Regions from separate parts of the Methylobacterium sp. WL7 genome, predicted to be linked through region 2. Evidence: riboswitches for the same ligand, from Rfam matches in the RefSeq annotation. Region 2 holds a riboswitch; the other holds the start of a gene.
The links. A riboswitch is a leader RNA that binds a small molecule or an ion and turns the genes downstream of it on or off. The one in region 2 is predicted to bind thiamine pyrophosphate.
Positions count from the first base shown of each region.

Region 1: linked by a shared signal. The riboswitch ahead of thiO (glycine oxidase ThiO) and the one ahead of thiC (phosphomethylpyrimidine synthase ThiC) in region 2 are both predicted to bind thiamine pyrophosphate.

Region 1 covers NZ_VRVG01000011.1:39,414-49,678, forward strand. Annotated here, with positions in the region: gene FV233_RS05335 (alpha-E domain-containing protein) at 1-458, shown strand, start outside; gene FV233_RS05340 (transglutaminase family protein) at 583-1,410, shown strand; gene FV233_RS05345 (peptidase) at 1,489-2,238, shown strand; gene FV233_RS05350 (ATP-binding cassette domain-containing protein) at 2,255-3,952, opposite strand; gene FV233_RS05355 (thiamine phosphate synthase) at 4,132-4,767, opposite strand; gene FV233_RS05360 (thiazole synthase) at 4,764-5,567, opposite strand; gene thiS (sulfur carrier protein ThiS) at 5,570-5,782, opposite strand; gene thiO (glycine oxidase ThiO) at 5,779-7,002, opposite strand; TPP riboswitch at 7,067-7,195, opposite strand; gene FV233_RS30175 (hypothetical protein) at 7,238-7,555, shown strand; gene FV233_RS05375 (glycosyltransferase) at 7,653-8,771, shown strand; gene FV233_RS05380 (adenylate/guanylate cyclase domain-containing protein) at 8,936-10,195, opposite strand.
Region 2 covers NZ_VRVG01000091.1:10,744-21,008, forward strand. Annotated here, with positions in the region: gene FV233_RS20240 (aldo/keto reductase) at 1-682, shown strand, start outside; gene FV233_RS20245 (DMT family transporter) at 784-1,230, shown strand; gene FV233_RS20250 (transglycosylase domain-containing protein) at 1,242-3,416, opposite strand; gene FV233_RS20255 (ATP-dependent helicase) at 3,561-3,908, opposite strand; gene FV233_RS20260 (pilus assembly protein PilZ) at 4,351-4,596, shown strand; gene FV233_RS20265 (acyltransferase family protein) at 4,607-5,674, opposite strand; gene FV233_RS20270 (HNH endonuclease) at 5,780-6,154, opposite strand; gene FV233_RS20275 (alpha/beta hydrolase) at 6,177-7,016, opposite strand; TPP riboswitch at 7,218-7,323, shown strand; gene thiC (phosphomethylpyrimidine synthase ThiC) at 7,398-9,284, shown strand; gene FV233_RS20285 (hypothetical protein) at 9,307-9,840, opposite strand; gene FV233_RS20290 (flagellar protein FlaG) at 10,080-10,265, shown strand, end outside.

The DNA of each region.
Region 1 (10,265 bases), on a different contig from region 2:
GCCTCGGCACGGCGATCGAGCGGGCCGACAACACTGCCCGCATCCTCGACGTGAAGTACCAGATCCTCCTGCCGCAGAACGAGACGGTCGGCGGCAGCCTCGACTACTTCCAGTGGACCACGATCCTGCGCGAAGTCTCGGCCTTCAACGCCTATCACTGGGTCTATCGCGAGAGCGTCAAGCCGCTGCTGGTGGCGGACCTCCTGATGCTGAACAAGCAGATGCCGCGATCCTTCGCCAATTGCTACGGCGTGATCGTCGAGTATCTCGATCTCGTCGCCGACGCCTACGGTCGCCGCGGCCCGAGCCAGCGCCTGGCCGGAAACATGCTGGCCAAGCTCGACAGCGAGGATATCGACCGCGTGTTCAACTCCGGGCTCCACGAGTTCGTCGAGGCGTTCATCGCGGAGAACAACAAGGTGGGCGAAGCCATCGCGAAGCAGTATCTGGTCGGGTAGCGGATCGTCCCGGAGGTCGGATCCGGGACGATCCGCCGAGCGTATGACGAAGCATCGTCGTCGCCCGAACGCCGGCACCACCCGTTCGGGTTGATGCAATCGGAAAGACAGACAGGCCCGGCGCATGCGCATCCGCGTGGTCCACGAGACCATCTACACCTACGAGCACCCGGCCCGCGGCCTCGTCCAGGTCATGCGCCTGACGCCGCGGGACCATGACGGGCAATATGTCCGCACCTGGCGGATCGACACCTCCATCGACGGGCGGCTGACCGCCCGCGAGGATGGATTCGGCAACATCGTCCACTGGTTCACCCCGGACGCGCCGGCCGACGCGCTGACCATCCGGGTCACCGGCTCGGTCGACACGGAGGATACCCACGGGGTGGTCCGCGGCACGGTCGAGCGCCTGCCTGACGAGTTCTACCTGCGGGACACGGATCTCTGCACGACCAGCGCGGAGCTGCAGGTCTTCGCCGAGCGGGTCGCCACCGACGGCGACAGCAAGCCGCTCGCGCTCCTGCACCGCCTGCGCGACGCCGTTCCTCAGACGGTGGTCTACGAGCCGGGGCCGGCCGCCAACGGCGTGCCCGCCGCCACGGCGTTCGCCGCCGGCAAGGGCATCTGCCAGGATTTGACCCACGTCTTCATCGCCGCCGCCCGCCATCTCGGCATCCCGGCCCGCTACGTCGCGGGGTACCGCGCGCGCGGCGACGGCCAGGCCGATGTCGAGGCGCCGCACGGCTGGGCCGAGGCGTTGGTGCCGGATCTGGGTTGGGTGGCGTTCGACGCCTGCTACCAGGACACCCCGTCCGACGGCACCATCCGGGTCGCCACCGGGCTGGACTACCTGGGCGCGGCGCCGATCCGCGGCAGCCGCACCGGAGGCGGGACCGAGACACTGGACGTCAAGCTCCGCGTCGAGCAAGGCAGGGACGCCGCACAATCCTGATTCTGCGCCCGATTCCCTGGAAGACGGGCCGCCGGCTCGACGGGAGCCGGAAGCCCACCCCGCGAGAGCCCGAGATCCATGACCTATTGCGTCGGTGTCCTCGTCGAGGAGGGGCTCGTGATGGTCGCCGACACCCGCACCAATGCGGGGCTCGACGACATCTCGACCTACCGTAAGCTCCACCACTTCAACGTGCCGGGCGAGCGGGTGATGATGCTGGCTTCGGCCGGCAACCTGTCGATCACCCAGTCGGTCCTGAGCCTGCTTCAGGAGGGTGTGCCCAGCGACGACGGCGAGCCGCCGCAGAAGCTGATCGAGGCGCCCACGATGTTCCAGGCGGCGCAGCTCATCGGGCGCGCCATCCGGCGGGTGCGGGCGATCGAGCGGGACGGGTTCGAGGCGGCCAGCATCCGGTTCTCGATCTCGCTGCTGTTCGGCGGCCAGATCGCCGGCGAGGGCATGCGGCTGTTCCTGATCTACTCGGCCGGCAACTTCATCGAGTGCAGCACCGACGCGCCCTTCCTCCAGATCGGCGAGCACAAATATGGCAAGCCGATCCTCGACCGGGCGGTGAAGTTCGAGAGCGACCTCTACGACGCCCTGAAAGTGAGCCTCGTCTCGATGGATTCGACCATGCGGTCGAACCTCGGCGTCGGCCTGCCGATCGACATCGCGGTCGCCCGCCGCAACGGCCTCGACCTCGAGGTGAACCATCGGATCGAGGCCGGTGAGGGTTATTTCCACGACCTGCGCGAGCGCTGGTCGGCCGCGCTCCGGGCCGCGCACCGGGCGATCCCGCGCCCGCCCTACGGCCCGACGGCCAAATAGGGCCGGCCCGGAAAGGTCAGGTGGCCGGCTCGATGGCCCGGTCCGCGCTCCTGACCACGGCGCGCGTGTAATCCTCCCACAAAGCCGCGTAGAGCGGCACGGTTCGCAGCAGGTCGTCGTGCCGCCCGTCGCCGAGCAGGCGGCCGTCGTCGAGGACCAGGATCCGGTCGGCCTTGCGCGCCGCGGCGAGATGGTGGGTGACGAGGATCAGCAGCCGCTCGCGGCCCCAGGCCGTGAGGTTGCGCTCCAGCGCGAGGGCGGCTTCCGGGTCCAGGAAGGCGGTCGGCTCGTCGAGGAGCGCCACCGGCGGGTTGCGGATCACCGCACGGGCGATCGACAGGCGCTGGCGCTGGCCGCCCGACAGGGTCCGGCCGCCCTCGCCGAGGGACGTCTCGAGACCCTCGGGCAGGGTCTCGACGAGTCCGCGCAGCCCGGCGAAGTCCAGGGCCGCGTCGAAGGCCGCCGCATCCGGGCGTTGCGCGGCGAGGTTTTCGCGCACGCTGCCGGAGAACAGCATCGTATCCTGATCCACGGTGCCGATCCGGCCGCGCAGCCATCGGGGATCGTAGTCTCGCAGATCGGCGCCGCCGATCTCGACCCGGCCGCTATAGTCGCGCTGCAGGCCGAGCAGGATGCGCAGCAGGGTCGACTTGCCCGAGCCGTTGCGTCCGACGATGGCCACGATGCCGCGCTCGGGTAGGGTCGCCGTGAGATCCCGCAGCGCCGGCCGCGCCGCCCCCGGATAGGTCAACGAGACGCCGTCGAGGCGGATGCCGCCGGGGCCGATCCGGCGCAGCGGCGGATGGCGGCCGGCCCGCTCGCGGGGCATGCCGAGGAAGCCGCCGATCTCGCGGATCGCGACGTTCACCTCCTGGGCCATGCGCAGGATGTCGGCGCTGCCGAGAAGCGGGCCGGTGATGCGGGCCGCGACCACCTGGATCGCCAGGAACTCGCCGACCGTCAGGTGGCCGCCATAGATCCGCCAGCAGCCCACGCCGATGACCAGCAGCGTCATCGCCCGCGAGACCGCCTGGGACCGCAGCCCGTAGCGCCGCTGCAGGTCCATGACGCCGCTCAGTTCGGCAAGCGTGCTGTCCGTCACCGTATTCCAGCGCCGCATCCGCCCGGCTTCCAGGGCGAGCGCCTTCACGGTGGCCAGGCCGTTGACGCTCTCCGCCAGGGTGCCGTCCCGGACGCTGATCGACTGGTAATAGGCCTTTGCGGATTTCCAGATGCCGCTGATCTGGTTGCTGGCGATCACGACGATCAGCGGCGCCGCCACCGCGAGCGTCGCCCCGACCGCGACGTCGTAGTAGAGGACCAGGCCGAAGGCGACGAGCGCGCCGCCGGCATCGATCACCGTGTTCGGGATCTGATGCAGGACGAAGTCCCGGATCTTCGTGATCTGCTGGAAGTGGTTCAGGACCTCGCCGGACTTGAAGCCGGCACCGTCGATCCGCACCCGCAGCAGGTGGGCGAAGACGCGGCGGGAGATCCGGCGGTCGAGGAAGACCGCCAGCGCGATGGTCAGGCGCCCCCGGAACGCGGTGAGCCCGACCTCGGCGGCGATCGACAGGAGCGCGAGCAGCGCCAGCCCGAGCAGGTGCAGGTCGGCCTGCCCGGCCACGATCGCATCGACGATGCGCTGGGTGGCGACCGGAAAGACCAGCCCGGCGCCGTATCCCGCCGCGATCGCGATCAGAAGCCGGGTCACCTGTCCCCGGCGCAACGCAAGCGAACGGCCGAGCCAGCGCCAGCCAAAGGACGATCGGTCTCCCGCAACACCACCCCCGCGCTCCGAATCGGGCGCGGAGTGAGGCATACATTCGCGGCGCTGGCGACCGCTCCGCGGCGGTCCACCCGGAGACGCCGTCCGCGTGCGCCCGACGGGGGTTACGGCTCGCACCCCTCCCAGGCCGCCAGGATGCGACGGGCGGCGGCTGCGGGCTCGGCGGCGTGCATCAGCGCGCCCATCACGGCGACCCCGGCCGCGCCCGCATCCCGGCAGAGGGGGATGCGCTCCGGCGTGACGCCGCCGAGGGCGACGATCGGCAGGCCGGCGCGACGGGCCGCCGCGATGCCTTCCGGACCGAGGGCCGGGCCGTAGCCGGGCTTGCTGGCGGTGGGGAAGACGGGGCTCAGGGTGACATAGTCGGCGCCGGCCCTGGCGGCCGCCTCGACCTCCACGGGTGCGTGGGCCGAGATCCCGATCAGCGCATCCGGCCCGAGGGCCGCGCGGGCCGCCGAGACCCAGTCCGGCCCGGTGCCGCCGCCGAGATGCACGCCGTCCGCCCCGAGCGCCCGGGCCAGGGCGATGTCGCCGCCGACCGTCAGGAACCCGCCCGCCGCGCGGAGCCTCGCGGCGATGCCGGCGCCGAGGCTGCGGCGCGCTTCCGGGTCGAGGTCGCGGTCGCGGAACCAGACCCAGCGGACGCCGCCGTCGAGCGCCGCCTGCACGGTGTCGGCCAGGGGCCGGGCGTGGCCGTGCCGGTCCGTCACAGCCAGCAGCCGCGACGGCAGGGGTCTCACGAGCCGACGAGGCCGAGTTGCGGGCTCGACGGATCGGCCCGGCCGCGGCGGGGGATGCGGCCGGCGCAATAGGCATCGCGCCCGGCCTCGACCGCGCGGCCCATGGCCCGGGCCATCCGCACCGGGTCGTCGGCCTTGGCGATGGCGGTGTTGATCAGGCAGGCCGCCGCCCCGAGTTCCATGGCGATGACCGCGTCCGAGGCGGTGCCGATGCCGGCATCGACGATCACCGGTACGCGCGCACGGCGGCAGATCAGCTCGATATTGGCCGGGTTGGCGACCCCCATGCCGGAGCCGATCAGCGAGCCCATCGGCATGATCGCGGCGCAGCCGAGATCCTCGAGGCGCTGGCAGACGACCGGATCGTCGTTGCAATAGGGCAGGACCACGAATCCTTCGTCCACCAGGTGGCGGCACGCCTCGATCAGCTCGGCCACGTCGGGATAGAGGGTCTCTCGGTCGCCGATCACCTCGACCTTGATCCAGTTGGTGTCCAGCGCCTCGCGGGCGAGCTCGGCGGTCATGATCGCGTCGCGGGCGGTCTCGCAGCCGGCGGTGTTAGGCAGGAAGCGCTTGCCCTTGAGGATCCGCACGGTGTCCGAGCCGTGGCCCTGGAGTGAGACCCGGCGGATCGAGGCGGTGACGACCTCGGCCCCCGACACCGCGACCGCGTCGCGCATGATCGCCTGCGTCGGGTAGCTGGCGGTGCCGATGAACAGCCGCGAGGACAGCTCCACGCCTGCGATGGTGAAGCGGTCCGCCTCGGTCTCGGGGCGCAGCGGCGTGACGGTGTGGTCCATGGTCAACCTCCCTGCATGGCGCGGACGATCTCGACCCGGTCGCCCTCGGCGACCGGCGTCTCGTCCCAGTCCCGGCGGCGCAGCACGCGGCCGTTCAGCGCGATGGCGATGCCCTGCGGGCTCTCGATGCCGGTCTCGTCGGCTTCGGCCCGGAACAGGGCCGCGATGGTTTCGACCGCGAGATCCCGCATCTCTCCGTTCACCAGAAGCTTCATGCCGAGGCCCTCCTGGGTTCGGGTCGGTGGAAGCGCGCCCGGGTGAACGGCTTGGCGATCTCGGGAAGTGCGCCGCGTGTGACGAGTTCGGCCACCGCGTCGGCGGTCACGGGGGCGAGCAGGTAGCCGTTGCGGTGATGGCCGGTGGCGACGACGAGGCCCGGCGCCAGCGTGTCGATGATCGGCGCGTCGTCGTCCGAGGTCGGGCGGTAGCCGCCCCACACGGCCTCGACCTCCATCTCCTCGACGCCGGGCAATACCCGGCGCGCACCCTCCAGCAGGGCGTAGAGGCCGCCGGCGGTGATGCCCGACCGGAAGCCGCAATCCTCCACGGTGGCTCCGACGATCAGCTGGCCGTCGCTCTTGGGCGCCATGTGGACCTGTTCGGTCCAGATCATCCGGCTGAGCGTGCCGGTGCGCGCGGTGGTGCGCAGGGCCATCGACTGGCCCTTGAGCGGCCTCACCGGCAGGGCGAGGGTTTCGGGCAGCAGGCCGCCCTCCCCGCTCCACGCGCCGGAGGCCAGCACGACGGTATCGGCCGTCACGGACCCTTCGCCGGCCCGGATGCCGGTGACGCTGCCGCCGGACCAGTCGAGCCCAGCCACGGCCGTGCCCTCGACGAGCGTCACGCCGGCACGTCGGCAGGCCTCGGCCAGCGCCGCCATCACGAGGCGGGGATCGACCTGGTGATCCGACGGGCAATGGACGCCTGCGGTGACGGAGGGGCGCAGGGCCGGCTCCAGCCGCCGCACCTCGGTACCCGGCAGCCACGCGGCATCGAGGCCCGAGCGGCGCTGCAGGTCGTAGCGGAAGCGCAGGCGCTCGACCTCGTCGCGGCCGATGGCGACCACCACGGTGCCGTCCGCGCGGTAATCGATCGGCAGCCCGGTCTCGACTTCGAGGGCGTCGCGGAATCCCGGCCAGAGCCGGAGGGATTCGAGGGCGAGCGGCAGCAACGGATCGGAGCCAGGCTCGTGCTCGGCGGCCGGGGCCAGCATGCCGGTGGCGGCCAGGCTCGCGCCTGCGCCGATCGTGTTGCGCTCGACGACGACCACCGAGCGGCCGGCGCGTGCGAGCCGCCAGGCGATCGACAGGCCGATCAACCCGCCGCCGACGATGGCGACATCGGCACGCGCCGGCAGCGAGGCCTGCGCGGCGAGGCCGGCCGGGAGGCGGCGGCGTCCGATCGGTGAAACGGGGCGGTCAAAAGCCAAAGTCATCTCCGCGGATTTCCGTCGCGAAGATCGGGCCGTGTGCTTCGGTGAGAAGCGGTGGCCTGCCATTGAGGCGGCCGCGGTCCAATCCCTACGCCGGTATGAGCCGGATCAGGTTCAAAGGATTTCCGCGCCGCAGGTCCGGGTGGACGTGCCAGCGGTTTCTCAGCCCCTTGCCGGGGATCTCCCTGGAACAACGATAGATCTGGTCGCGCGGGCCCCGCGGGTCAAGCCCGATACCGTGAGCCGGGGTCTGGGATGCAACATTCTTGGAGGCGCAGTAACCGATCGGATCTCCGGTCCAAGGCCTACCGCTGAATCGCGTCGCTTGCCGATTGAGCGATATGCGCCACGCTCGATCATTGAAGGCGTCGGCAGCACGAACGCGCATGCCGACATGTCTGCGCCAGCGATTCCCAGATTTTTTATTTTTTGGATGTCCAATCAGCAATGTTCAATGAAATTTCCACAAATATTAGTCGTATATTTTGAACATAATTCTAGTCGAACCGCCATTAATTATGCGATTTACCTAATAAACATCAAAAAAACGATTTGATGCGGGGTGTCAGATTGGTTGACGAGGAGGTTTGCTCTATTAAAAGACGCAGCACGATTAGAGGCGGTGTAACGGAATTTTCTTTGGGTGCATAGGCATGAATAGTTTTGGTCAAAAAATTTGCCTTTCCATGATCGTCAATAATGAGGCTCACGTTATTCGCAGGTGTCTTGATTCTGTGAGGCCGATTATTGACCATTGGGTCATTGTCGATACCGGCTCGACGGATGGAACACAGGATGTCATCCGGGCAGCGATGGCAGACATGCCCGGTACGCTTGTAGAGAGACCCTGGGTCGATTTCGCCTTCAACCGCACCGAGGCTTTAAAATTAGCGCGCCCGCACGCCGCCTATAGTTTGATCATCGATGCCGACGATCAATTGATAATTCCCAATGATTTCTCGATGCCGAAGCTCATTGCGGCAGGGTACATGCTGACGATTTTGGATGAAAATACAGAATACTGGCGTATACAACTGGTTAAAAATAACAAAAACTGGCGCTATCGAGGCGTCGTGCATGAATTTCTGGAGTGTCAAAAGGGCCCGCCAACACCCAAGCTGCCCCTTGCCATGCGTCGCGGCGACGATGGAGCACGTCATCGCGATCGGTCGTCGGAACGACGAGATTTGGCGGTTCTGGAAAGAGCGTTAGCTGCTGAAAAAGACTCATTCATGATCGCGCGATACACGTTCTATCTCGCGCGATCTTATCGCGATGTCGGCGAAGATCTCAAGGCGCTGGATTGTTATCTGAAGCGAAGCAGCCTTGGGTATTGGAAGGAAGAAGTATACATCAGTTTATTGAACGCTGCCTGGCTCATGGAGAAATTGGATGAGCCCGCGGAAAAAGTCTTGAAGCTGTACGATCGCATGATTCCCGTCTGTCCGGCACGGGCTGAGGCACGCCACAGCGCTAGCCAATACTGTAGGCGCAAGGAGAAGTTTGCGGCGGGATACCGGTATGCGGAGTCCGGACTGTCCCTAAAGGCGCCAAAAGAAGGCATCGCAATAATGCCCTGGATTTACGATTTCGGATTGCTGGAAGAATTTTCCATTCACGCGTATCACACGGCGCAACACAAGGCCTGCGCGGCGGCATGCCTGAAAATACTCGACCTGCCGGGAGTTCCAGACGAGGTTCTCACCCGGACCGCAGCCTTGGCAAACGCAGTTCTGGTCAAGATGGCCGAGTCGGTGCCCGGATCGGGATAATTCCAGCACGGGTCCACGATCTTTCGATTATGGAGAGCCTAAAAGCTGGGGCAGTCGGAAAAATATCCGCGTCACTCGGCTAAGCACAGAGCTTTTACACGGCGATCATGTGATTATTACGTATGGGGAGAGTTTATCAGTCCTGTGAAATTTTGCGAAAACTCTCAGCTCGGCGCGCGCGGCCGCAAGAACTTCGGGCGGAACACCGCCATCGGCTCCCGGAAGCCGTCGAGGACGTGCTCGCCCAGCGGGATCGGATCGCCCCAGAGGAAGTCCACGAACGGCTTCGACATCAGCAGTGGCTCGCCGAGCTGGCGGTTCAGCCGGGCGATCCGGCTGGCGAGGTTCACGTCGCGGCCGATGACCGTGAAGTCGAGCCGGGAGCCCGAGCCGACATTGCCGTAGGCGGCCTCGCCGTGGTGGAGCGCGATTCCCGCCGCCACCGGCACCGAGAACTGATGCAGGGCGTTGGCCTCGTCGAGGGCCGCCAGCGCGTTCTGGGCTGCAGTGAGCGCCCCCTTGGCGGCGCCGCCAAGGTCGTCTCCGGATTCCCGGAAGATCGCCAGCAAGCCATCGCCCAGATACTTCAGGACCTCGCCGCCTTCGCGCTCGATCGGCGGCACCAGGCAGTCGAAGAACACGTTGAGCAGCCCGACTGCCTCCTCGGGGGTCATGTCGGCCGAGGTGCGGGTGTAGTCGCGCATGTCGGCGAACAGGATCGCCGAGCGGATCCGCGTCACCTGTCCGCGGCGGATGTCGCCGGCCAGGATCGCCCGGTGCGGCTCGTCGCCGACGTAGAGCCGCAGCACGTGGTCGAGCTGTTTGTTGAGGACGCGCATCTCGGCCACGGCCGCGAGCGCCGGCATGACGAAGCGGAGGATCGCGATGTCGTCCTCGCCGAACCCGTCGGGCGCCTTCGTGGCAAAGGTGATGCCGTTCTTGGTGCCGTTGGTGAAGAACAGCGGCGCCACGACGTAGTGGGTGTAGCCGCCGGCCTTCAGGTCCGGGATGATCGCGTAGGCGTCGTCCGGCGTCTCAGCGATGTCGAGGATCAGCCATTCGCCGGTCTCGTGGACCGTGTGGAACGGGCTGTTGAGATAGGCCTCCTGCGAGCGGCCCCCGTGCGGGAACAGCCGCACGCTGGTGCCGCCGTCCCGGGTCCAGACCCGGCCGACGCCGGCATATTCCGAGTGCAGGGTGTCGATCGCCGTGGAGGCCCGGTCCACCGGCACGCCGATGGCGATCAGCCGCTCGGCGAGGCCGGAGAGCATGTCCTCGGCCTTCTGCAGCCGCGCGCCCTCGCCCAGCAGCCAGTCGCGGATGCCCACCGAGGGCTGGAGCGCGCCGAAGGGCACGTCGTCGGCTTCGGAGCCGTCCGCGAAGGCCGTCGGCAATCCGGGCGTTGGCGGGCGGCGTTCGAGCATGGCGCCAAGGTGGGGACCGCGCAGCCGCCTGGCAACGCGGTCGGAGGAGAGGCGCCGCGGTGGGCCGCGA
Region 2 (10,265 bases):
CGACGCCGAGGCGATCGTGGCCGAGGCGATCGTGGATTGCCGCGAGGAGGTGTTCTTGGTCTCGAAGGTGGTCCCGGGCAACGCCACGCGCCGCGGCGTCGTGCGGGCCTGCGAGGCCTCCCTGCGGCGGCTGAGGACCGACCGGCTCGACAGCTACCTGCTGCACTGGCCCGGCCAGCATCCCCTGGCCGAGACGATCGCGGGGTTCGAAGACCTGCGCCGGGCCGGCAAGATCCTGTCCTGGGGCTTGAGCAACTTCGACGTGGACGACCTCGACCGGGTGCTGGCCATCGCCGGGCCGGACCGGATCGCCTGCAACCAGGTTCTGTACCACCTCAACGAGCGGGCGATCGAGCACGCGGTGCTGCCGTGGTGCGAGAAGCACGGCGTCGCGATGGTCGGCTACTCGCCGTTCGGCAGCGGCGAGTTCCCCGACCCCGCCAGCGCCGGCGGCCGCGTGCTCGACGGCATCGCCAGCGCCCACGGCACGACGCCCTACGCGGTGGCCCTGGCCTTCCTGACCCGGTTGCCGGCGACCTTCACGATCCCCAAGACCGGCCGGCCGGCGCGGGCGATCGAGAACGCGGGCGCCGCGGACCTGCATCTCGGCCCAGCCGAGATCGCCATGATCGACGCGCATTTCCCCCGCGGGCCGCGGCCCCGGATGCTGCCGATGCTGTGAGCGGCGGGGGTTGCGGGATTCCGTCGAGGCGTGTGGCGGGGGGCGCGGAATCGCTGTACCGCGGCCGTCACGCGCACGCCGTCCGAAAGCCCCCGACCGTCATGCTGAAACTGCTTCTGCCCTCGGCGCTCGCCCTCACGGCGGGCGTCAGCATCGTCATCCAGCAGGCGCTGAACGCGAACCTGCGCACGGCCCTCAACTCGTCGGCGCTGTCGGGCGTCGTGAGCTTCACGGCCGGGGTGGCCTGCATGATCGTCTTCGCCCTCGTGGCCCGCGACCCGATCCCGTCCGCCGGGGTTCTGGCGCGGATCCCCTGGTGGGCGTGGAGCGGCGGCATGTTCGGGGCGATCTTCATCGGCCTCGGCATCGTTCTGGTCCCGCAGCTCGGGGCCGGAACTTTTCTGGCGCTCCTGGTCACCGGCCAGATGCTGGCCTCGGTGATCTTCGACCATTATGGCTGGCTCGGCCTCGCCCAGCGGCCGATCGACCTGCCGCGGGCGCTCGGCGTCGCGCTGCTGATCGGCGGCGTGGTCTTGATCCGGCGCTGAGCCGGACCGGCTTACTCGCCGATCCCGAACAGCTTCTCGACGAAGTTTCGGTCGTCCTTCGGGGCCGCCCGGCGCGCGGGGGCCTGCTGGCGAGGCGCGGCCGGATCCCCAAAAATCTGGCCGAGGATGTCGGTCGGGCCGCTCGGCGCCGCGCTCGCCACGGAGGCCGTGGTCTCGGGCGGCGGCTTGCGCCAGCGGTTCAGGCCCGGCAGCGGAACCGGGTTCTGGCCCTTCAGCGCCTGGGTCATGTAGGTCTTCCAGATCTCCGCCGGCAGGTTGCCGCCGGTGACCTTCTTGGTCAGCTCGCCGTCGTCGTTGCCGAGCCAGATCCCGGTGACGAGGGTACCCGAGTAGCCGATGAACCAGGCGTCCCGGAAATCCTGGGTGGTGCCGGTCTTGCCCGCGAGCTCCCAGCCCGGGATGTCGGCTTTCTTGGCGGTGCCCGACACGAAGGTCTCGTGCATCATCGCGTTCATCATGCCGTCGGCGTTGGCGTCGATGACCCGGCCGAGGCCGTTGTCGGAACGCTTGTACAGCATCTTGCCGGCGGCGCTCTTCACGGAGGTGACCACGTAGGGGATCACGCCGGTGCCGCCGTTGGCGAAGGCCCCGTAGGCGCCGACCATCTCCAGCAGGGTCACCTCGGAGGTGCCGAGCGCGATCGAGCCGTTGGCCTGGAGCGGCGAGGTGATGCCGAGGCGCTGCGCCGTCTGCACCACCGTCTTCGGGCCGACCTCCTGGCCGAGCCGCACCGCCACCGTGTTGAGCGAGTGCGCCAGCGCCATGCGCAGGGTGACCGGGCCCTCGTAGCGGTGCGAGTAGTTCTCGGGCGCCCAGGTGCCGATCCGGATCGGCGCGTCGTCCTTGACGGTCTCGGGCGTCGCCCCGTGCTCCACGGCGGCGAGGTAGACGAACGGCTTGAACGAGGAGCCGGGTTGCCGCTTGGCGGTGGTCGCCCGGTTGAACTGGCTCTGCGCGTAGTCGCGCCCGCCGATCAGCGCACGGATCGCCCCATCGGGCCGCATCGAGACCAGGGCGCCCTGGCCGACGTTGAACCGCGTGCCCTTGGCGTTCAGCTCGTCGGTGAGCGCCTTCTCGGCGAGCCCCTGCAGGCCGGTGTCGACGGTGGTCTGGACCGTGATGTCGGTGTCGAACTTGCCGACGTAATCATCGAGCACGTCCATCACGAGGTCGGCGACGTAGTTGGCCGAGCCGCCGCCGCGTGCGTTGGCGGGCCGGGCCGGCTGGGCGAGCGCCACCTTGGCGTCCTGCGCCGGGACGAAGCCGAGTTCCTGCATGGCGGCCAGCACCTGGGCGGCGCGGGCCTGGGCGGCGGGCAGGTTGCGGTTGGGGGCGAGCCGCGAGGGCGCCTGGACGAGGCCGCCGAGCATCGCGGCCTGGGCCAGCGACACCTCCTTGGCGGGCTTGCCGAAGTAGCGCTGCGCCGCGGCCTCGACGCCGTAGGCGCCGGCGCCGAAATAGACCCGGTTCAGGTACAGTTCGAGGATCTCGTCCTTGCTGTACTTGTGCTCCAGCCACAGGGCGAGGATCGCCTCCTGGATCTTTCGCGAGGCCGAGCGCTCGGGGGTCAGGAACAGGTTCTTGGCGAGCTGCTGGGTCAGCGTCGAGCCGCCCTGCGCGACGCCGCGGCGCGTCAGGTTCTGGCCGATCGCCCGGAGGATGCCGACCGGGTCGACGCCGAAGTGCTGGTAGAACCGCCGGTCCTCGATCGCCACGAAGGCGCGGGGCAGGTAGGGCGGCAGCTCCTTGATCGAGACCACCCGGCCGCCGGTCTCACCCCGGTTGGCCAGCAGCGAGCCGTCGCTCGCCAGGATGGCGATGTTGGGCGGGCGCTTGGGCACCGCGAGCTGGTCGATCGGCGGCAGCTGCGAGGCATGGTAGGCGATGAGGCCGGCGACGCCGATCACCGCCCACAGGCCGAGCACCACGCTGCCATAGGCGATCCGGCTGAGCCACGAGCGCCGGCGCCGGCCGGACTTCTTTTGGGTCCGGCGTGGCGCCGTCTTGGCCGGAGCCCGCGCCGTCTCGTCCGCTCGCTTGCCCACGCGTTCCCCTGTCCCGGCCCGGTCTTCCCGGGACAGGCGCAGGTCGAGTTCGCCGCGATCCCGGACGCGCCCTTCGGGCACGTCGAAATTCGGCTCCATCCTGCCCCGACCCTTGGCCATGCATCCCGTCTTCGAACGATCCGAAACCAGCGCGCGCGTGCGTTGCGGCGTAGCCCGGTTACGGCACGCTAAATGCGGCGGTTTAAGGGGTCGTTAGCGTTCCGTTCAGCAACCCGCCCCCGGGGCGCGGGTGCTCCGTTGTCTTCAACCGGCCGCCGTCGGATCCTGGCCCAGCACCCGCCGGGCCTCGGCGAGGAGCACCGGGTGCCGGACCGATTGCGGGCCGGAATCCGGCGTCTCGCGGCCGAGACGGGCGATGCGCGCCGTGAACAGCTTCCGGCGCAGGCCGAACCGGCCGATGCTGGCCGTGAGCGCCAGCAAGACGACCCGCACGGCCTCGGTGCGCTCCCGCTCGTGCACGATCTCGGTCTTCAGTGCCTCCTCGCGCCGCAGGGCCGCGTCGAGTTCGAGCCGGACGGCGGCCCGGCTCGCCTCGTCCCGGCGCGCGGTCTCCAGCTGGATCCGGCATTCCTGCAGCGCGCTGAGGATCATGAGCTCCTGCGCCGACGCATCCCGCATTGAGTCCTCCCGGCGCACCGTCGCCCGGTAATCAACCCGGCACGCGCCCGATCCTTGTCATGAAAATTCGGCCCCGACCTGCGAAGGCGTCGAAGGGCGGACCGTCGGTGAGGCTCGCCTTACCGATGCGGGGCGCCGGCTGGAAGGCACCGCCCCGCGATATCGAGGCCGCGACCGTCGGCCAAGCCGGGATCGACGCCGTGCGTTGCAGGATTGCCGTGGCCCGGTTGTGTCAGGGTCGGTTCTATCCTGACGAGGCCGCAGCGGCGGCGCATCGACCGGCATGACACAAACGCGTATCGAGTTTTAGCCAGGGATAGCAGTCTCCGCGCGCTATCGGGCCTGTTAACCGCCCTGCCGCATTGTTCACTCCGCGCGCCCGGGAGTCGCGGGCCGGGACCGGAGGGAAGGTGCGATGACGGAGGATCGCCGCGGGGCATTCCGCAAGAACGCCTTCACGTTCGGTACCCTGCTGCTCGCCTGCGGCGAAGTCGGCTGCCTCGTCTGGGACGCAACCGAGACCGGCGCGCAGATCGAGGTCGAGGACGACCAGGCCGTGCCGGACCGCTTCCCGCTCCGTTTGACGGACGGGGCCGATCCGCGGCCGGCCGCCGTGGCGTGGCGCCGCAGCCGCCGGATCGGCATCGCGTTCGAGGGGTGAGCCGCCGGCCTCACGTGGCCGCAATGGACCGGCGCGAGCGCGGCCCATCCGCCAGCCGGAACCAGGCCGGGCGCACGAACAGCAGGGCGAGCGGCGTGTTCCGCACCAGCCGCTCCAGCGCCAGCGGCACCAGCAGCGCCGCCGCCATCACGATCAGCCCCGCGAGCCCAATATCGCTCACGAGGCCGGTGCGGACCAGGATCTCCCGGGTCGCGGCCATGGGCAGCGAGAAGGCGAGATAGATCACGATCGAGCGCTGCCCGCAGGTCCGGAGAGCTTCGGCGACGACGCCCCCCGCCCGCTCGATCAGCGCGGCCACGACCACGATCGCCAGGGCGCCGGCCGCCCCGAGGACGAGGCTCACGAGGGGCAGGCTGGCGAGGGTGGGATAGGCCGGATCGCCGGCGGGCGTCAGTGCCAGCCATCCCTCCACGACGGCCCAGGCGGCGAGGCCGCACAGCGCGGAGCCGACATGCCGACGGGCCGCGTCGGCCAGGGCGAAGATCCGGCCGGCGAACAGGTAGCCCGCCACGAAGTAGACGTAGCGGCCGCAGAACTCCTCGACGAGGGTCGCGTCGCTCCGGATGTCGGCGACCTGCAGCAGGGCGGCACCGGCCAGCAGCAGCGCCCCCGGGCAACGGCGCAAGGCCTTGGTCACCACGGAAAAAACCGCCAGCAGGTAGACGAACCACAGGCTCGAATAGGGCTCGACCAACGCGTGGGCGAGGTGGGCGGCGAACGCGCCCGGCCCGGCCTCCCCGACGATGCCGCCGTAGCGGGCCGCCGACTGGATCACCAGCCAGAGCCCGTAGAAATACGCGAAGTGCAGGACCCGGCGGTCGGCGAACAGGCGCCAGTCCCGGTCGATCACCCGACCCAGGAACAAGCCGGACAGCAGGAAGAAATCCGGGATCCGGAACGGCTTGGCGAAGGCCACCACCGGGTGCAGGAACCCCTCGCCGCCAAGGGCCGTGCCGGTGCCGATGACGGAATGCATCATCACCACCAGGAGGATGCAGATCCCCTTGGCGATATCGACCCAGGCCAGCCGGCCGTCCGCGTCCCCTACCCCGCCCATCGATCAGCTCCCAGACCGGGGCCAATGTGGATCGACAAGGTTGACAGGCTTGCCGGCCGTGGGGCGGAACCTGCGGATGTCCTGAGCGCCGGGTAAACGGCGGCCTCAATCCCGGCGCTTGCCCGCGCGGCGGTCGCGGGTCATCCGCGTGGCGGCGTGGAAATCGTCGGGCTTGCCGCGGATCCAGGCCAGGAACCGCGCGATCTCGGGATCGTCCCGCAGCGCGTCCACGTCGGCGAGCCGCCGGGCGATCTCGGCCTCGCTGTAGCGGGCATGGATCGCCGAATGGCAGATCTGGTGCAGCCGCACCGTGCCCTGGTGGGTGCCGCCCTTCAGCTTCGGGGTCAGGTGGTGCAGGCTGGAGCGGGCGCGGGGCGGGATCGGCCGACCGCAGAGCGGGCAGACCGGATCCGCCCGGGCAACCGCTCCGGGCATCTCCGGATCGTCGGCATTCCAGCGCCGGGAGCGGCGTCCGACCAAACCTTGTTTCCTCCCGCCCGCTTCAGGGCACAGCCTGATCCGCCGTCCCGCAGGCCGGCCCGACGAGCCGCCGGAACAGCGCCTCGGCCTCGCGGTCCCGGGCCCCGAAGATCGACACGTGGTCCCCCGGCACCAGCGCGAACTGCGCCCGGGGACCCGCCGCCGTGGCGAGCGCCCAAGCGAGCTTGGCCGGCACCACCGGGTCGTCGGCGCCCTGGACGATCAGGATCGGCGCGGACCCGCCGCGGATGCGCAGGTCCGAGCGATAGGTGTCGCGCAGGAGCCAGGACGGTGCCAGCGGGACATGCAGACGCACGGCATGGGCGAGCGAGTCGAAGGGCGCTTCAAGGTAGAGCCCGATCGCCTCGACTTGCCCGGCGATCGCGACCGCCACCGCGGTCCCCAGGGAATGGCCATGCAGCAGGATCGGCGCCCCCGGGGCCCGGGTACGCGCGGCCGCGACCGCCGCGAGCCCGTCGCGGATCAGGCCGTGCTCGCTCGGCGTGCCCGTCGAGCCCGGATAGCCGCGATAGGCCGGCGCCAGCAGGCCCCAGCCGGCCGCGCGCCACGGATCAGCCGCGAAACGGTCCGCGTGCGGCTCGGGCCGGGAGCCGTTGCCGTGGAAGCTGATCACGATGCCGCAGCCGGGACGCGGCGACCGCCACAGGGCGAACAGCCGCTCGCCGTCCTCTGTTGCTACCGTGACCGGCTCGGTCCCGGGCGGTGCCGCCTGGATGCGCACGGGTTGCCCGTTCCAGGCCGCGCCCGGGTAGATCAGCCGCCGCTGGAACAGCGCGAGGGCGACGAGCCAAGCCAGGTAGAGCACCGCCAGGGCGGCCAGCAGTAGGAGCAGGATGCGCATCGTTCCTTGAAGGTTCAAAGATGGGCATCGTAGCCAAGTTTGTTTGGCCCAGGGCGGCTTTGATGAGTGGTTGGGCGGCCCTGCCCCTACACAGGGCTCTTGGCTTTGGGCGACCGGAGCTTCTCCCGCCGGACAACACCGGCCTGTTATCCGCTCGCCTCGCCGCAGCATTGACAAACCCATCCCCGGGGCCGAGTCTTGAACCGTTCCGAGGGGGGCCCTGAAGGGGGCTGAGATTGGGCATGCTGCCCTGACCCTTGAACCTGATCCGGCTCATACCGGCGGAGGGACGGGAACCTACGGCTGCCCGCGTGCGTGCGGCCGGATCTCATCTCAGCCATCGCGTGGTCCGGAGCGCTCCAACACGAGGAGAGGCCCACGATGAACGCACCCGTTCTGCCCAAGGACGTGAAAGGCAGCCCCGAGACCGTGACCACGGGTCCGGTCACCGGATCGCGCAAGGTCTATGCGAGCCCGGCCGGCCGGTCGGACATCCGCGTGCCCTATCGCGAGATCGTCCTGTCCGATCCGAAAGAGGAGCCGGTGCGGGTCTACGATCCGTCGGGCCCCTATACCGAGACCGACGCGCGCATCGACCTCACCGCCGGCCTGCCCGGCGTGCGCGAGCCCTGGATCGCGGCGCGCGGCTACACCGCGGTCGAGCCCCGGGCGGTCAAGCCCGAGGATAACGGCTTCGCCGGCGACAAGCTCGTGGACCCCTGCCCCGCCGCCCGCACGATCCGCAAGGCCGGTCCTGGCCAGATGGTGACGCAGTACGAGTTCGCCCGCGCCGGGATCATCACCGAGGAGATGATCTACGTCGCCCACCGCGAGAACGCCTGCCGCGACGCGATGCTGGCCGGCGCCGAGGCCACCCTCGCCGACGGCCAGAGCTTCGGGGCCTCCGTGCCGCCGTTCATCACCCCCGAATTCGTGCGCGACGAGATCGCCCGCGGCCGGGCGATCATCCCGGCCAACATCAACCACACCGAGCTGGAGCCGATGGCGATCGGCCGGAATTTTCTGGTCAAGATCAACGCCAATATCGGTAACTCGGCGGTCACGTCGTCGGCCGCGTTGGAGGTGGAAAAGCTGGTCTGGTCGATCCGCTGGGGCGCCGACACGGTCATGGACCTGTCCACCGGCCGCAACATCCACAACATCCGCTCGTGGATCATCCGCAACAGCCCGGTGCCGATCGGAACCGTGCCGATCTACCAGGCGCTCGAGAAGGTCGGCGGCGATCCGCTCAAGCTCGACTGGGAAGTCTTCAAGGACACGCTGATCGAGCAGGCCGAGCAGGGCATCGACTACTTCACCATCCATGCCGGCGTGCGGCTGGCCTATGTGCCGCTGACCGCCCGGCGGGTCACCGGCATCGTCTCACGCGGCGGCTCGATCATGGCGCGCTGGTGCCTGGCCGGGCACCGGGAATCGTTCCTGTACGAGCATTTCGACGAGATCTGCGACATCATGCGGGCCTACGACGTGTCGTTCTCGCTGGGCGACGGTCTGCGCCCGGGCTCGATCGCCGACGCCAATGACGCCGCGCAGTTCGGCGAGCTGGAGACGCTGGGCGAACTGACCAAGATCGCCTGGGACAAGGGCTGCCAGGTGATGATCGAGGGCCCCGGCCACGTGCCGATGCACAAGATCAAGGTCAACATGGAGAAGCAGCTGCGGGAATGCGGCGAGGCGCCGTTCTACACCCTCGGCCCACTGACCACCGACATCGCCCCAGGCTACGACCACATCACCTCGGGCATCGGCGCCGCGATGATCGGCTGGTTCGGCACCGCGATGCTCTGCTACGTCACCCCGAAGGAGCACCTCGGGCTGCCGGACCGCGACGACGTGAAGACCGGGGTGATCACCTACAAGATCGCCGCCCACGCCGCCGACCTCGCCAAGGGCCACCCGGCCGCCCAGCTGCGCGACGACGCGCTCAGCCGCGCCCGGTTCGACTTCCGCTGGGAGGACCAGTTCAACCTGGGCCTCGATCCGGATACGGCCCGCCGCTACCACGACGAGACCCTGCCCAAGGACGCCCACAAGGTCGCGCATTTCTGCTCGATGTGCGGGCCGAAGTTCTGCTCGATGAAGATCACGCAGGACCTGCGCGCCGAGGTGCTGGCGATGGAGGAGGCCGGCGCGGTCGTGGGCGCCGCACCCGCGATGTCCAAGGCCGAGGCCGAGGCCGGCATGCGGGCAAAATCGGAAGAGTTCCTGGCCGAGGGCGGCAAGCTCTACGTCGACGCGGCCGAGTGAGGAGCCGGCACGCCCCGTCCGCTCAGGACGTGGGCGTGCCGCATCCGGCGCCGCCGCCGCGCGGCGCCGTGATCGCGATCGCCGAGTCCGGCTCGGCCCCGTAGGCATCGTAGAGCACCGCGAGCATCAGTTCGGCGGCGATGCCGACATCGGGAGGATCTCCGAGGATGACGGTGCGCGAGAAATTCGCTCCTCCGTCGGCTTGGTCATACTGAAGGGCCCGGAGGGCGGCCTGGGATTGCGCCTGGAGCCGAAAACCCGTTTTCCCGTAGGCGCCCGACGAGGCTTCGCACAGCATCGCGGTGTCGAAGGGCTGGAAGATGCACTGGACGTAGTGCATCGGCCGATCGCGCAGCGCCACGACGATGAAGCGATCGCGCGACGTTTCGACGGGTCCGCGCCGATGGATCGCGTCGAGGCGCGCCACGACCGCGCAGCGATGCTGCCGGATGAACGCCTCCCGGAGTGATAAACCTGGTCGCGCCTGCACGCTGCCCGCTGGTGCCTCGGCAGACGCCGCAACCAGGAACGCCATCGCCATTCGGGTCCAGCGCATGGATACCTCCGGACGCGTGCCGTGCCCCGTGGCGCAACAGCGGCACGGATCGCCCCACCCGCGCGGCACGCGGGACCAAGGACCGGACGAATCGCAAAATGATGCCGTTCCGGTAACGGGATCTTCATCGCGACTCGGGCTGGCCCGCAACCATCCCCTGCGCCGGGGGCGTCCGTTAACGGACGCTTAGGCGGCGGAACCGCTGAATCCCTCGATCACAGGATCGCAGGAGATCAGCCATGGATATCCGTCCGCTCAACGCGACGACGCCGGGGCCGCAGGGTCTCGAATCGCTCGCGGCGTCGGCCGCCCCGGCCGCCACCCAGGTCACCACCCCGGCGCAGGCCGCCACCGCCCCGCTGGAGCCGGCGGTCAAGCTCGACATCACCCCAACCGGCGACAAGGCGCGCTACATCCAGGATCCG